DNA from 3 places in the Microbacterium terrisoli genome. Region 2 is predicted to be linked to each of the others. Evidence: predicted binding sites of a transcription regulator. Region 2 holds the regulator's gene; each other region holds the start of a gene.
What was found. Region 2 encodes LexA, which represses DNA repair genes until DNA is damaged. Its sites were predicted from a motif close to TCGAACANNTGTTCGA; they were not measured.
Positions count from the first base shown of each region.

Region 1: a site for LexA is predicted at 2,328-2,343, ahead of imuA' (DnaE2-dependent mutagenesis accessory factor ImuA'). Genes of this name have one in related genera too.
Region 3: a site for LexA is predicted at 2,261-2,276, ahead of QU603_RS01530 (HNH endonuclease signature motif containing protein). Genes of this name have one in related genera too.

Region 1 is NZ_CP133019.1:2,508,237-2,513,575, reverse strand. It holds gene QU603_RS11280 (SDR family oxidoreductase) at 1-107, shown strand, start outside; gene QU603_RS11275 (oxidoreductase) at 147-2,249, shown strand; gene imuA' (DnaE2-dependent mutagenesis accessory factor ImuA') at 2,354-3,091, shown strand; gene QU603_RS11265 (DNA polymerase Y family protein) at 3,093-4,652, shown strand; gene QU603_RS11260 (error-prone DNA polymerase) at 4,671-5,339, shown strand, end outside.
Region 2 is NZ_CP133019.1:2,346,480-2,351,818, reverse strand. It holds gene metE (5-methyltetrahydropteroyltriglutamate--homocysteine S-methyltransferase) at 1-1,393, shown strand, start outside; gene lexA (transcriptional repressor LexA) at 1,464-2,180, opposite strand; gene QU603_RS10555 (LysM peptidoglycan-binding domain-containing protein) at 2,433-2,792, shown strand; gene QU603_RS10550 (histidinol-phosphate transaminase) at 2,886-3,980, shown strand; gene hisB (imidazoleglycerol-phosphate dehydratase HisB) at 4,029-4,637, shown strand; gene hisH (imidazole glycerol phosphate synthase subunit HisH) at 4,634-5,299, shown strand; gene priA (bifunctional 1-(5-phosphoribosyl)-5-((5-phosphoribosylamino)methylideneamino)imidazole-4-carboxamide isomerase/phosphoribosylanthranilate isomerase PriA) at 5,289-5,339, shown strand, end outside.
Region 3 is NZ_CP133019.1:343,956-349,294, forward strand. It holds gene QU603_RS01525 (diacylglycerol/lipid kinase family protein) at 1-625, shown strand, start outside; gene QU603_RS01530 (HNH endonuclease signature motif containing protein) at 647-2,215, opposite strand; gene QU603_RS01535 (MBL fold metallo-hydrolase) at 2,443-3,267, shown strand; gene QU603_RS01540 (helix-turn-helix transcriptional regulator) at 3,486-5,339, opposite strand, start outside.

The DNA of each region.
Region 1 (5,339 bases), 160 kb from region 2:
CCGGGCACACCATCGTCGTCGACGGGGGCATGACCGTGGCAGCACCTCCGTACTGGCACGACACGACCGACCCGCTGGGGCTGCCGCCGCGCCCGACCAGGGGATAGCCGTTGTCAGGTCAGGGCCAGGGTATGGGCGCTGCGCCGGTGAGACACCCGTCGGCGCGATACCCGACGGTGCAGACGCCGGTGCGCATCGGCGCGCTCACACTGCCGCATCGGGTGCTGATGGGTTCGATGCACCTGAACCGCGAGACCGGCGACCCGGCGGCCCTGGCAGCCTTCTACGCCGAGCGGGTGCGCGGCGGGGCCGCACTGATCGTCACCGGCGGGGTCGCGGTCAGCCGGGTCGGTGCGGGAAACGCGGGCTACAGTCTGGCAGGCGACCCCGCGCACGCAGCGTCCTGGCGTGTCGTGGTGGATGCCGTCCACCGTGCCGGCGGGCTCATCGCGATGCAGCTGTTCCACGCCGGCCGGTACGCGTTCACCTCGTCGTTCGGTCTGACTCCGGTGGCGCCGTCGGCGGTGCACAGCCGGTTCTCGGGCGCGACCCCGGTGGCGCTGGACGAAGACGGCATCGCCGCGACCATCGCCGATTTCGCCGCCGCCGCACGCATGGCCGTGGAGGTGGGCTTCGACGGTGTGGAGGTGATGGCCTCGGAAGGCTATCTGCTCAACCAGTTCGCGTCACCGGTGACGAACCTGCGCGACGACGAGTGGGGCGGCGACGCCGTGCGTCGGCAGGCCTTTCCTGTCGCGGTGGTGCGGGCCGTGCGCGAGGCGGCGGCGGGCGCGCCGATGCTCGTGCGCATCTCGGGCGCAGACCTGGTCGAGGGGTCCTCGACGCCCGATGAGGTCGACGCGCTGGCGCTGTCGCTGGTGAAGGCGGGGGCGGATGCGATCGACGTGGGCATCGGCTGGCACGAAGCTGCGGTGCCAACGGTGCAGACGCTGGTGCCGCACGGGGCTTTCACCTCGGTGGCGGGACGAATCCGCGGGGCGCTGGCGGCTGCGGCGGCCACCGTGCCGATCGTTGCGGCCGGTCGCATCAACACGCTGGCCCAGGCCGAGCAGGTGCTGGCGACGGGCGAGGCGGATCTGGTCTCGATGGCCCGGCCGTTCCTGGCCGATCCGCACATCGTGGCCGTCTCGTTCGCCGGCCGAGCGGCAGAGGTCACTCCGTGCATCGCGTGCGACGAAGCGTGCATCGACCGTTCGTTCGGGCTGGAGCCGGTCTCGTGCACGGTCAATCCGCGTGCCGGCCGTGAGCTCGAATTTCCCCTCGTGCCGGAGCGCCCCCGTGAGGGCGAGGGAGGTGCTGCGGGCGGCGGCAGCGGTGCGGACGGAGCCCTGGCGCCGCGCATCGCCGTCGTGGGGGCGGGACCTGCGGGGATGGAAGCGGCGCGTGCGGCGGCGTTCGCCGGTGCCCGGGTCACGCTGTTCGAGGCCGGCGAGGTGATCGGCGGTCAGTTCCTGCTGGCCGGCGCCGTGCCGGGCAAGAGTGATTTCGCCGAGTGCGCGCGATCGTTCGCGCGCGCGCTGGACCGCCTGGGCGTGGAGGTGCGCACGGGTCGCACGGCGACCGTGGACGATCTCGCGGAGTTCGCCCACGTGATCGTGGCCACGGGCGTCACACCGCGCCGGGTCGAGCTGCCGGGCATCGACGGGGCGAACGTGCTCGACTACCCGCAGGCCTTCGCGCAGCTGCTGCACCCGGGCGCGGGGCAGCTGGGCTCGCGCGTCGCGGTGATCGGTGCGGGCGGCATCGCCGTCGACCTGGCGCACCTGCTGGTCGAAGGACCCGATGCCAGGCAGGAGACGGACCGGAAGGAGCGCTTCGAGCGCGAGTACGGGTTGCGCGCCGGCGCGGTGCCGGCGCCGGCGCGGCAGGTGACGATCATGCGGCGCAGCGGACCGATCGGTGCGGGGATGGGAGTGACCACCCGGTGGGCGGCCGTCCAGGCGATCCGCCGGCGCGGGGTGCGCACTCTCACCGACGTGTCGTATCGGGCGATCGAGCCCGACGGAGTGCGCATCGAGGTGAACGGAGCCGAGGAGGTCATCGAGGCCGATGTCGTCGTGGTCGCAGCCGGACAGACCTCACGGACAGAGCTGGCCGCGCAGCTGAGTGCGCGCGGCATCGCCCACACGGTCATCGGCGGCGCGCGCAACACCGCCGGTCTGAACGCGGTCGCCGCGTTCGAAGAGGGACTTCGTGCCGGTGACGCCCTCGCCCGCGGCAGACGGTGACTGTCGAACATAGCGAATGGATAGTGCCGGTTCGGATGTCGGAAGGAGGGTTTATCGTCGTTCTCACGATTGATCATCTAGAACATGTGTTCTAGCATGAAGAAGTGAGGGCGATCATGGGGGCGCAGACAGCCGAGGCGGTGAGCACGGCTTCGAGCACGGTGGTGAGCGAAGTCTCACGACTGCGCGTCCAGCTCGAGCGGGCGCAGGGGCGTCGGCTCGATGCGCCGGTGTTCCCGGTACTCCCTGCCCTATCGTCGCTCCTGCCCGGGGGCGGGCTGCGTGCGGGCGCCGCCTACACTCTCGACGCGTCGATGTCGTTGCTGCTGGCGCTGCTGGCCAAGCCCACGCAAGAGGGCTCCTGGTGTGCCGTGGTGGGCATGCCCGAGCTGGGCGCCGAGGCCGCCGCACAGATGGGAGTCGACCTCGGCCGGCTCGTCCTGGTGCCCGAGCCCGGTCCGCGGTGGCTCGCCGTGGCAGCGACCCTCGCCGACGTGCTTCCCGTGGTCGCGATCCGGCCGACCGGGCGCACCAGCGCCGCCGAGGCATCCCGATTGGCGGCCCGGCTGCGTGACCGCAGCGGGGTGCTGCTCGTGCAGGGGGAGTGGTCGCAGGCCGAGGCGGCACTGGCCGTCGACAGCTCTGAGTGGACGGGTCTGGGAGACGGCCACGGCAACCTCCGGGCGCGCACGGTGACCGTGAGTATGCGCAGCAGGCGCCGGCCGACACCGCGCAGGTCGAGGATGCTGCTGCCGGACGGTTCCGGAGCCGGTGTCAGGATGGGCTCCCGTGCAGGCGGTGCATGGCTCGACGAGAGCGAACGGATGCGGGCGGTGGGGTGAGATGGAGGCCCCGGTGCGCAGCCTGGTGCTGTGGTTTCCCGACTGGCCGGTCACGGCGCTGCTGCGTGACGGTGCGGCCGAATCCGGGCCGATCGCGATCGTGCACGACAACACAGTCGTGGCGTGCTCGGCGTCTGCGCGTGCCGACGGCGTGCGACGCGGGCAGCGCCGTCGTGACGCGCAGTCCCGCTCGCCGCGTCTCGAGGTCATCGCCGCAGATCCCGCCCGCGACCAGCGCGTGTTCTCGCCCGTGGTCACCCGCATCGAGCAGTTCGCCCCGGGGGTGCAGATCATCCGCCCGGGCCTGTGCGCACTGCGCGTGCGGGGTCCCGCACGCTTCTACGGGGGCGAGGTGGCCGCTGCGTGCGAGATCCTCGACATCCTGGCCGAGCAGCAGGATCTGCCGGGCGTGCGCGCGGGGATCGCTGACGGCCCGTTCACCGCGCAACAGGCGGCGCGCGCCACGCGTGACGACGATCCGGTGCGAGTGGTCGAGGCGGGGGGAGCGGCGGCGTTCCTGGCCCCGCTTCCGGTCGCGGTGCTCGAGGACGCCGCGCTCGTGCATCTGCTCTCCCGTCTGGGCGTGCACACGCTCGGCGCGTTCGCGGCGCTCGAGGCCACGCGCGTGCGCGACAGGTTCGGTCCGCACGGCCTGCGCCTGCACGATCTGGCGGCCGGGTCCGACTCGCAGCCGGTGATCGCGCGCACGCCGCCGGCCGAGCTCGACCGCGAAGTCGCGTTCGAACCGGCGCTCGAGGCGACCGAGCAGGTCGCGTTCGGCGTGCGCATCGCCGCCGACGAGTTCATCGCGGGGCTCGGGGCGGTCGACCTGGTGTGCACCGAGCTGCGGATCGAGCTGAGCGGAGAGCGCGGTGAGCGCAGCGAGAGGGTCTGGCTGCACTCGGGCTCCGGCAGCGGGGGCGCATTCGATGCCGCCGCAGTCGTCGACCGGGTGCGCTGGCAGCTGGCCGACGACGCGCAGAACCGGGTGCTGCGCAGCGGGGTCGCGCTCGTGCGGATCGCCCCCGAGGCGGTGGATGCGGCATCCCACCACCAGCCCGCGATCTTCGGTTCGGGACCCGACGATCGGGTGCACCATGCGCTCTCGCGCGTGCAGGCGATGCTCGGGCATCGGGGCGTGCTGACACCGCAGCTCGGCGGCGGCAGGTGGCTCGCCGAGCGCGAAGTGCTCGTGCCGTGGGGCGACCGGGGCATGGGGCAGCAGCCGCGCGACAGGCCGTGGCCGGGCAGCCTGCCGGCGCCGGCGCCGGCGACGGTGTTCCGTCCGCCCCGTGCAGTCGAGGTCGCCGCAGCGGGCGGCGGGCTGGCCGTCGAGGTCGACGAGCGCGGCACGCTCACCGCCGCTCCGGCCGTGCTCACCGAGGGTGGGCGGCGCCGCGAGATCGTGTCGTGGACGGGGCCGTGGACCGTCGATGAGCGCGGGTGGGACGCGCGGCGCGCGCGGCGCGCGCACCGGTTCCAGGTCGTCGACGCCGACCAGGGGGCATGGCTGCTCGTGTGCGAAGACGGCCGATGGAGCGCCGAGGCCCGCTATGACTGACGCGCGAGGGGCACGCTGATGGGGTTCGACAACCCGTCGGTCCCGTGGTCCGAGATCGAGCGGGTGCTCAGCGACCGGCGCAGGCCCAGCCCGGTCCCCGCCGGCGCGGGCGCCGACGACAGCCCGGCCTGGTCGCACAAGCGCGGGCCGTATGTGCCGCCGCCGATCCAGCCCCCGGCCGATGCCGTGCCGTACGCCGAGCTGCACGCGCACTCGTCGTTCTCGTTCCTCGACGGAGCGTCCTCTCCCGAAGAGCTCGTCGAAGAAGCCGAGCGCCTCGGCCTGCACGCCCTGGCGATCACCGACCACGACGGCTTCTACGGCGTCGTGCGCTTCGCCGAGGCCGCGCAGGGCAGACAGGTCAAGACGGTCTACGGCGCCGAGCTGTCGCTCGAGCTGCCGAAGCTCCAGAAGGGGCAGGCCGACCCCGCCGGCTCCCACCTGCTGGTGCTCGCACGCGGGCAGGAGGGCTACCACCGGCTGGCGGCGGCCATCACGCACGGGCAGCTGCGCGGTGGCGAGAAGGGCCGCCCGCTCTACGACCTCGACGAGCTGGCAGCCCGGGCCGACGGCCACTGGGCGATCCTCACCGGGTGCCGCAAGGGTGCCGTGCGCCGGGCTCTCGACGACGAGGGGCTGACCGGCGGTGCGCAGGCCGCGGCATCCGAACTCGACCGTCTCGTGGCA
Region 2 (5,339 bases):
GGAGGCGGCGTGGCTGAAGCTGGAGCGACTGCGGCAGCTGCCGGCGCGCGGTGTCGCCGTCGGCACGACCACCTCGCTGCAGCACGTGCCGCACGACGTGGGCGACGAGCCCGACCTCGACCCGAGGCTCGCGTCGTGGCTCGCCTTCGCCGACCAGAAGGTCGGGCAGATCGCGACGCTGGCCACCGGCCTGGTGCACGGGCGCGACGCGATCGACGACGAGGTGGCCGCGGCATCCACCGCTCTGGCCGACCGCCGGCGTGCGCCGGGAGTGCGCGACGACGCCGTGCGCGAGCGCCAGGCGGCGCTGACGCCGGGCGCGTTCACCCGCGCGGACTATGCCCAGCGTGCGGCCGCGCAGGATGCCGCGCTCGCGCTGCCGCTGCTGCCCACCACCACGATCGGCTCATTCCCGCAGACTGCGGAGATCCGCCGTGCCCGCGCCGCGCACGACCGGGGCGAGCTGAGCACGTCGGACTATGAAGACGTGCTGCGCCTGGAGATCACGACGGTGATCGGGCTGCAGGAAGAGCTCGGACTGGACGTGCTCGTGCACGGCGAACCCGAGCGCAACGACATGGTGCAGTACTTCGCCGAGTACCTGGACGGGTTCGCGGTCACCCGCAATGGCTGGGTGCAGTCGTACGGATCGCGTGCGACGCGACCGTCGATCCTGTGGGGCGACGTGTCGCGACCGGCTCCCATCACGGTGGCCTGGTCGCAGTTCGCCCAGTCGCTGACCGACAAGCCTGTGAAGGGGATGCTGACCGGTCCGGTCACGATCCTCGCGTGGTCGTTCGTGCGCGACGACCAGCCGCTGGCCGAGACGGCGAACCAGGTGGCGCTCGCGCTGCGCGATGAGATCGCCGATCTCGAGGCGGCGGGCATCGGCATCGTGCAGGTCGACGAGCCGGCGCTGCGCGAACTGCTGCCGCTCAAGCACGCCGACCAGTCGTCGTATCTCGACTGGTCGGTCGGATCGTTCCGGTTGGCCACCGGCGGCGCGGGCGTGGCCACGCAGGTGCACACGCACCTGTGCTACTCCGAGTTCGCCGTCGTGATCGACGCGATCGCCGGGCTGGATGCCGACGTCACCTCGATCGAGGCAGCCCGCAGTCGCGGTGAGGTGGTCGCCGACATCGCCTCGTCGGGATTCGCCCACGGCATCGGCCCGGGCGTCTACGACATCCACTCCCCGCGCGTGCCGTCGGTCGACGAGATGGCGCGACTGCTCGCGCAGGCCGCCGCCGACCTGCCACTGCGACAGCTCTGGGCCAACCCCGACTGCGGGCTGAAGACCCGCGCCTACCCCGAGACGGTCTCGTCACTGCGCAACCTCGTCGAGGCGACGCAGCGGGTGCGCGCCGCCCACGAGGCGCTGACGGTGATCTGAGGCAGACCCCGTCACACTGACAGAGGCCCGACCGGTCGACACCGGTCGGGCCTCTGTCGGACTCTGCGGCTCAGACGGCGCGAAGCACCGCCACCACCTTGCCCAGCACCACGGACTCGTCACCCAGGATCGGTTCGAAGGCCGAGTTGCGGGGGAGCAGCCACGTGTGTCCGTCGCGCTGGCGGAAGGTCTTGACCGTCGCTTCGCCGTCGAGCATCGCCGCCACGATCTCACCGTTGGCCGCAGTGTTCTGCGCGCGCACCACCACCCAGTCGCCGTCGCAGATGGCGGCGTCGATCATCGACTCGCCCTGCACCTTGAGCATGAACAGCTCGCCCTTGCCCACGAGCTGACGCGGCAGGGGGAAGATCTCTTCGACCTGCTGCTCGGCGGTGATCGGCACGCCGGCCGCGATGTGACCCACCAGCGGCACCAGCGCCGCGTCGCCGACCGCGGGGGCGGTGTCTGCGGGGTTCTCTGCAGACGTGCCAGGCAGGTCGATCAGGATCTCCATCGCGCGGGTCTTGCCCGCATCCCGGCGCAGATAGCCGCTGAGTTCGAGCTGATTGAGCTGATGCGTGACGCTGGAGAGCGACTTGAGACCGACCGCGTCGCCGATCTCGCGCATGCTGGGCGGGTAGCCGTAGCGGGTGATCGACTGGGCGATGACCTCGAGGATGGCCAGCTGCTTGTCGCTCAGGCTCTTTCGGCGTCGCGTCTGACGTCGCGGCTTGGTGTCGCCTGCCGCGGCGGCGTGGTTCTCGCCGCGCTGGTTCGCATCGGTCATGTCAGCTCCCGTCCTGCCACCCGGGGCAGCGTCTTCGAATGTCGGAGGTTGGTGATGGGGTGTCCTCATCGAAACGGTATCCGGTCCGAAGACGAACGAGGGCCAGCCTGCGGGCGTGTCGGCTTGAAACATCTCCGATCCGGATCCCTGTTGACAGTGTACTGAATCGAAGATAACTTTGGAAGAGAGATTCGGGGGCCACGCTCCCGGCCGAGTGCGGCCCCCGAACTTCTCGTCCGAACAGGAGGACCAATGTCCGGCATCTCACTGGTTTCGCACCCGGCACCCACCACGCGGTTGCGGTTGACGCTGCGTGGTCGTCGTGTCCTTGCAGCGATCGTGGCGATTCCGGTCGCGGGGGCGATCGCGATGGCGGTGATCGGCGGCGGAGCGGCGTTGGCGTCGAAGGATGCCGGGGCTCCGGCGGGAACGTTCTCCACGGTGTCGGTCCAGGCCGGCGACACGCTGTGGTCGATCGCGCAAGAGGTCGCGCCCCGTTCGGATCCTCGTGACGTGGTCGACGCGATCGTGCGGCTGAACGCCCTGGACGGCGTCGCGCTCCAGCCGGGGGAGCGCATCGCGATCCCCGCGCAGTACGTGCCGGCGTCGTGAGGCGCGAGGCCGGCGTCTGCGGCTGACACGGGTGGGAGCCGGCACGGGTGAGAGCCGGCACGGGTGAGAGCAGTGCGGACGCGGCACTCTACGATGGATGCTGTGAGTCCTCGCCTGGAAGATCTGCCCGTTCGTGACGATCTGCGCGGGATGACGCCGTACGGCGCCCCGCAGGCCGCGTTGCCGGTCGCGCTGAATGTGAATGAGAACACACATCCGATCCCGAAGGACGTCTCAGACGACATCGTCGATGCGATCGCGTTCGCGCTGCGAGACGTCAACCGGTATCCCGACCGCGAGTTCACGCACCTGCGGGAAGGGTTCGCGGACTACCTCGGTCACGGGCTGACCCGCGAGCAGATCTGGGCGGGCAACGGGTCGAACGAGGTTCTGCAGCACCTGCTGCAGGCTTTCGCCGGTCCCGGCCGCACCGTCTTCGGCTTCGCGCCGACATATTCGATGTATCCGCTGCTCACGCGCGGGACCGGAGCGCAGTGGGTGGCCGGCACCCGTGCCCACGACTTCACCATCGCTGCCGACGACGCGGTGGCGCAGGTCGCCGAGGCCGATCCGGATGTCGTCATCCTCTGCTCGCCGAACAACCCGACCGGCACCCCGTTGTCGCTCGAGGTGATCGATGCGGTCTATGCGCGCTCGCGCGGGATCGTGATCGTGGACGAGGCGTACTGGGAGTTCGCGCCGCGCGAGCAGCAGTCCGCGCTGACGCTGCTGCCCGATCGGGAGCGCCTGGTCGTTTCGCGCACGATGAGCAAGGCGTTCGCCTTCGCCGGCGCGCGCGTCGGGTATCTGGCCGCCGACCCCGCGCTGATCGACGCTCTGCGGCTGGTGCGGCTGCCGTACCACCTCAGCGCGCTCACGCAGGCGGCGGCCTCGGCCGCGCTGCGGCACGCGCCGACGATGCTGGCCGCCGTCGACGAGATCGTCGTGCAGCGTGACCGCATCTCGGCGACCCTGGCCGCTCTGGGGTACAACCCGTATGAGTCATGGACGAACTTCGTGCTCTTCTCGGGCGTTGAGGACCCGGCCGCGACCTGGCAGGCGCTGTACGACCGCGGGGTGCTCATCCGTGACGTGGGGCTGCCCGGCAGCCTGCGGGTCACTGCCGGCACCGAGGCCGAGACCTCCGCGTTCCTGGACGCCCTCGCCTCCGTCACACCCGCGCGGTGATCGCGGCCGGGCCGCAACACGCCCCGTGCGCTCAGTAGAATCAGCTTCATGAGCAGACCCGCCCGCACGGCCTCCCGCACGCGTACGACGAGCGAGTCCTCGGTCGAACTGCACCTCGACCTGGACGGCACGGGCGTGGGCCGCATCGACACCAGCGTGCCGTTCTTCGACCACCTGCTGACCGCATTCGCCAAGCACTCGCTGACCGACCTGACGGTGCGCGCATCGGGCGACACCGATATCGACGTGCACCACACGGTCGAAGACGTCTCGATCGTGCTGGGCCAGGCCGTCGCCGAGGCGCTGGGCGACAAATCCGGCATCTCCCGCTACGGCGACGCGCTCGTGCCCCTCGATGAGGCCCTGGCCCAGGCCGTCGTGGACGTCAGCGGTCGCCCCTATCTGGTGCATGAGGGCGAGCCCTCCGGCTTCGAGCTGCACCTGATCGGCGGGCACTTCACCGGCTCGCTGGTGCGCCACAGCTTCGAGGCGATCTCGTTCCACGCCGCCCTCACCACGCACGTCCGGCTGGTCAGCGGCCGCGACCCGCACCACATCGCCGAGGCGGAGTTCAAGGCCTTCGCCCGGGCGTTCCGACAGGCCAAGGCCTTCGACCCCCAGGTGATCGGCATCCCGAGCACCAAGGGTGCCCTGTGACCGTCCGGCCGCTGGTGGCGGTCCTGGACTACGGCTCGGGGAACGTGCACTCCGCCGTCAAGGCGCTCATCGCCGCCGGTGCGGATGCCCGATTGACCGCCGACCGGGGCCTGGTGAGGGATGCCGATGGCTTGGTCGTTCCGGGCGTCGGTGCGTTCGCTGCGGTGATGGACCAGCTGCGCGCGATCCGCGGCGACGAGCTGATCGACCGGCGGCTCGCCGGCGGCAGGTCGGTGCTCGGCATCTGCGTGGGCATGCAGGTGCTGTTCGGGCAGGGCATCGAACGCGGAGTGGACACGGAGGGGCTGGGGGAGTGGCCGGGAGCGGTCACCGCACTCGATGCCCCGGTGCTGCCACACATGGGCTGGAACACGGTGCGCGCAGGCGCCGGGTCGCGACTGTTCGCCGGTGTCGAGGACGAGCGCTTCTATTTCGTGCACTCCAACGCAGCGCAGCAGTGGAGCCTGCAGACCCAGCAGCCGTTCGCAGAACCGGTGCTGACGTGGTGCGACTACGGGTCGCCGTTCCTGGCGGCGGTGGAGAACGGTCCGCTGTGTGCGACGCAGTTCCATCCGGAGAAGTCGGGCGCTGCGGGCATCAGGTTGCTGTCCAATTGGTTAGAAGGCCTGGGCGGGGCTAACCTTTCACCTCGTGTCCAGTGAATTCGCCGCCACTCCCGAACTCGTCCTCCTTCCTGCCATC
Region 3 (5,339 bases), 1.6 Mb from region 2:
TGATCTGCCCGCCGCCTTCGCGCGGGTGCTCGCCGCTGATGCCCGACCGATCGACCTCGGGTGGGCTGAGATCGCGCTGCAGGAAGGCACGCGTCGCGATGCGTTCGCGGTGATGGCCGGTTTCGGAGTCGATGCGCACATGATCGTCGAGACCGACGACGATCTGAAAGACAAGGCGGGATGGCTCGCCTATGTCGAGTCACTGGGACGCGCCGTGTCGGCGAGCGAGGTCATCGACGTGAAGATCGCGGCCGACGGCGAGCCGGCGCGCACCGAGCGTGCGCACACGGTGCTGGTCGGCAACTGCGGCACTCTGCAGGGAGGCATGGTGCTGCTGCCGGATGCTGATCCGTCTGACGGAGAACTCGACATGCTGCTGCTCAGTGCCGACGGTGCTGCCGGATGGATCGACACGCTGCGCACGATGGTGTGGGACAACGGCGTCAAACGCCTCATCGCGCCGGGCGGACGTGCCGAGAGCAGCGACACCGTCGCTCACCGGCGGGTCACCACGCTGAGGTTGGCACTGACCGAGCCGCGCGTGTTCGAGATCGACGGCGAAGACGTCGGCGAGACCACGAATGTGGACATCACTGTGCAGCGCGGCGCCGTTCGCATCTGCTGATCGCCGGTCGAACGACGTCGGTCAGTAGGGTGCGGGGTTGTCGGCGAGTTGTTGTGCGAACTGGTGTTTCAGGTGCGGGTCAGGGTCGATCAGCTGTACCGGGGTGAATCTGACGGTCCCGGGTGGTCTGGTGGTGTGGACGCGTCGGGTGGGGGCGGTGAACCGGAGGATCCCACCGGGGAGTTGCTCGACCGACCAGTCGGTGTCGTGTTTGACGGTGTGATGCCTCTTGCAGAAGTGTTCCAGGTTGCACAGGCACGTCGGCCCGCCCTGCGCGTACGGGATGGTGTGGTCGATATCGCAGGTTTGGGCGGGGCGGCGGCAGCCGGGGAACCGGCAGTGCCGGTCCCGGACCTGCAGGAACAGTTTCTGTGTCTTACTGGGTCGGTACCGGTCCACGCTGATCGGGATGCCGGAGCACGGGTCGGTGAACACCCGCACCCATGTTTTCGCGAGCCCGGCAAGGTGTCGGGCGGTGTCGGTATCGATGGGTCCGAACCCGTCCACCGCGGCCCCGCCGACCGTGGCCCCGGCAAGGGTGGCGGCAGGGATCGTCACGTGCACGGTCGGGACGATGCTGTTGACCGCGTCTCTGCCCGCGTCGGTGGTGCCGTGCCCGTGCGTGTTCCCGGTCAGCAGCAGGTCGCAGAACACGTCGGCCATGATCTGCGTGTGCGTGCGCTCATCGAACACCACAGCATCCGCATCCACATCCTCGCCATCGACGCTGGCTTCGCTGGCGGCGGCTTCGGTAGTACCGGCGCCCGCAGCTTCGGCGCCATCAGCCTTGGCCGCAGCGTCAGCCGTGGCCGCGGCGTCCGCCGCGGCCTTCTCCGCCACGGCCTTCTCCGCCACGGCCTTCTCCGCCGCGGCCTTCTGCGCCGCAACGTCAGCAGCGGCGGCTTCGGCATCGGCCTTGGCGGTGGTGTTCTGGTCGTGCAGTTCGGTGGCCATCGCCCGGATCCGGTCGATGATGCCCGCACCCTGGGTGGTGGGCACATCCGCGGTGATCCGGGTCAGACCCGGCTCGATCTCCCGGGCGGTGACCTTCCGGCGTGCCACCGCGTCCCGCACCCGCCTCTCGCAGCCTTCCGGGTCCAGGCGCTGCACCAGCCCGGCCAGGGCCGCCTTCAACTGCCCCGGCGTCAGCTCGGCCGCCAGCTCCCGCGCGATCCGCTCGAACTCCGCCCGGATCGTCGCGTTCTCGATCACCGCACCGGCGTCGGCGATCAGCATCGCGTGCTCCCCGGAGAAGACCCCGCAGCTCGCGTCGCACAGGGTCTCATGGAACTGGTGCATCAACGTCCACGCCGAGGACACTTTCCGCGCGACCTGCCATTCGCTGAGCTTGAGCGCGGCACCGATCTCGGCGAACACCTCCCGCATCCCCAACTGCGAAGACCGGGTGATCGCCCCCTCATGGACCGCGGCACGCTCCGCCTCCCGGCGTTCGACGATCCCGGCGACCTGTTCGAAGAAGAACATCTCCGCCGCGAACATCCGCGCCGCCCGCTCCCGCGACGCGGTCAGATCACCCACCAACTCATCCAACTCCACCAGCACCGGAGACAAGCCGGCGTCCATCAGCATTGACATGAGCGGCTCCCTCCCGGATGATCGATACCACCAATACTATCGAATATCTGTACCCATAGTCAAGAGAAGTTGCGTTCCATGGTGCGACTGATTCACGGCGTGTGGGCTAGACCACAGCCCTCAGAACGATCGATGCCTAGAAGCACTCGACATTCGTCTATATCATCGAGCATGAGATCAGCAACCGCCGCCGGCATCGTGCCGCGTTCTAAGGTCGATCCATGACCCTATGGATCTGTGCGACCTGCGCGGTGGAACATCCCGACACCGCCGAACCGCCGACGGAGTGCGCGATCTGCGCCGACGAACGGCAGTGGGTGCCGCGCAGTGGCCAGAAGTGGACGACGTTCGGCGACCTGCGCGCCGCCGGCGTTCGTGTGGAGTTGCACGAGGTCGAACCGGGCCTGGTGGCGATCACGAGCACACCGTCGGTGGGCATAGGCCAGCAGTGCATGCTCGTGCAGACCCCCGCGGGAAACCTGATGTTCGATCCGATCGGGTACGTGGACGACGAGGCCGCTGCACGGGTGCTCTCCTTCGGACCAGTGCTCGGCATCGCGGCCAGCCATCCGCACATGTACGGTGCGCAGGTCTCCTGGTCACGCGCGCTGGGCGACGTACCGGTGTTCGTCAACGAGGCCGATGCGGCCTGGGTGCAGCGGCCGGATGCCGTGATCCAGCACTTCACCGGAACGCTCGAGGTCGCGCCGGGGCTCTCGCTGCACACGCTGGGCGGCCACTTCCCCGGCAGCACCGCTGCGCTGTGGAGCGACGGCGCCGGTGGCCGGGGCGTGCTGCTGGCGGGCGACGCGATCTTTCCGAACCCGAACGGCCGATGGGTCTCGTTCCTGCGCAGCTACCCGAACATGCTGCCGCTGTCGGCGGCGACCGTCGAACGGGTCGTGTCGCGTGCGTCGACGCTGCGGTTCGACCGTCTCTACAACAACTTCGGACGGTGCGTTCCGGATGACGCGGCGGCGGTCGTGCGTTCCTCAGCGGATCGCTACATCGCGTGGGTGCGCGGCGATCACGACGATCTGACATAGGGAGGGGTGGGATGCCGCGCCCCGGCATGGCGATGGGCCGGCCGCGGCATCCCACTTCCGCTCGCCCCAATATCCGTGAGTTCACGGATCCGCCGACGCGGACGGCGTGCGATGCTGTCGGCGTGCGCATCGAGATCGTCGTGGACGGCACAGACCCGCCTGCTGGGCAGGTGCTGCACGATCACGCCGCCGTGCCGTTCCGCGGCTGGATCGATCTGCTAGCCGTTCTGTCGGGGGTGCTCGAGCCGGCGAGAGACGAAGACGGCGACCTCGGTGCGCGAACGCAGCCCGAGCTTGGTGAGGACGTTTGACACATGGGTCTCGATCGTCCGTCGCGAGACACCGAGACGTTCGGCGATCTCGGGGTTGGTGGCGCCGGTGGCGACGTGACCCGCGACGCGCTCCTCGGTGCGCGTGAGCGCTTCCCACCCCGACGTCGGCCGGACACGAGATGCCGTGCGCACCGCGACACCCGCCCGCCGGAACGCGGCGCGGGCGCGGATGACCTCGTGATCGGCTCCGACCTCGGTGTAGCCGCGAAGGGATGCCTCGGCCAGCGTGCGCGCGTCGTGCGCAGTGGTCCGCGCCCGCGCCGCCAGTTCGGCGACACGCGCGTGCTGCAGGCGGCGGGGAGTGGCAGCGAGCAACCGCTCGGCTTCGACGAGGTCGGCCGCGTCGTCGCGCGACACGCCCCGCACGGCAAGGGCGGTGGCTCGCAGATGCGCGACGGACGGGTTGCGGTCTGCGACCGCCCAGACGACATCATCGATTTCGTGCGCGCGCTCGACCGCGCGCCGGCGTGCCGACGGATGCTGGTCGGCGACCTTTCGGGCCAACACGACCAATTCGAGGCCGATCTGAGTCGAGTCGATGCGCATGTCGGTGGGTTGGAACTCCTCCCAGCCCTGCCACAGCGCCTCGAACGTGGCGGCGCTGTCGCCCTCGGCGCGGTGCCGAAGGCTGCGGCCCAGCCAGATCCACGATCTGCCGCGACCGCCCCACACCGCCCACTCGGGCACCGGGTCCAGGCCGACCGAGAGGTCGAAGGCGGCGGCCGCGCCGTGTCGATAGGCCATCACCACCGCTCGAAGGCCATGGATGGGCGCATCCAGACGGACGTCCATCGACGTGACCAGAGCGCGATGCGCCTCCATCTCAGCGGCGACGTCGGGCAGGATCGCGGTGGGCATCAGGGCTTGCGAACCGAGCGAGTGCGCTGCAACCATCCCCGTCCGATATCCGACGTCGATCGACATCCGCAGGCATCTCTGCAGCAATCCGTCGATCTCGTCGTGCTGATCGGCGTCGGACAGCGCGAGCGCGAGCAGCGCATGGGGAAAGCCCTGGACGGCATTGAACGACGGGCGCCGATCCGCCTTCGTCGCGGCATCCCGCAAGACGGCGATGGCTTCGTCGAGGTCCCCGCGCAGGTTGGCGATCTGGCCGTGCAGGCTCAGCGCCAGCACCTCCGCACCGTGATTGCCCGTCGCCGCCGACATCGCCGCACCTTCTCGTGCGGACCGCAGCGCCCCGTCGATATCGCCGAGCATGAGACGTGGCCAGCCGGCGAACGCGAGCTGCGCGGCGCGATCGCGCGGCTCGAGCACCTCGGCGGCCGCATACCGCTCGGCCGCATCGCGCGCTTCGGCGTGGCGGTGCTGCAGCAGCAGCGCGTGGGCCAGCGTCTGCGACAGGCCCCCGACCGCGTCCGGCGGCAGGTCGCGACGCAGCGCATCGGCGGCCAGCTCGGCGGCCTGGACGACATGGCCCGCGCTGAGTGCGGCGACGGCGAGGCCGGCGGTCGCCTGCGTGTTCGAGGGATCGCCGGGGCTCGTCGCGTCGTACACGCGCCGCCACAGCTCCGTGGCCGTATCGGGGGCGGCCACAGCCGTGCGCTGGGCGAGCCGCAGCGTCCACGGCAGGTCTTCGGCGGTCGTGGGCGCCTGCAGCAGGTGGCCTGCGACCGTGGCCGGTGCGACCTCCGCCGCATCCAGACGTGCGGCGATCTCACGGTGCAGTTCGGCGCGCACAGCGGCCGGCACGTCCTGCAGCAGGACGTGCTGGATCAGCTC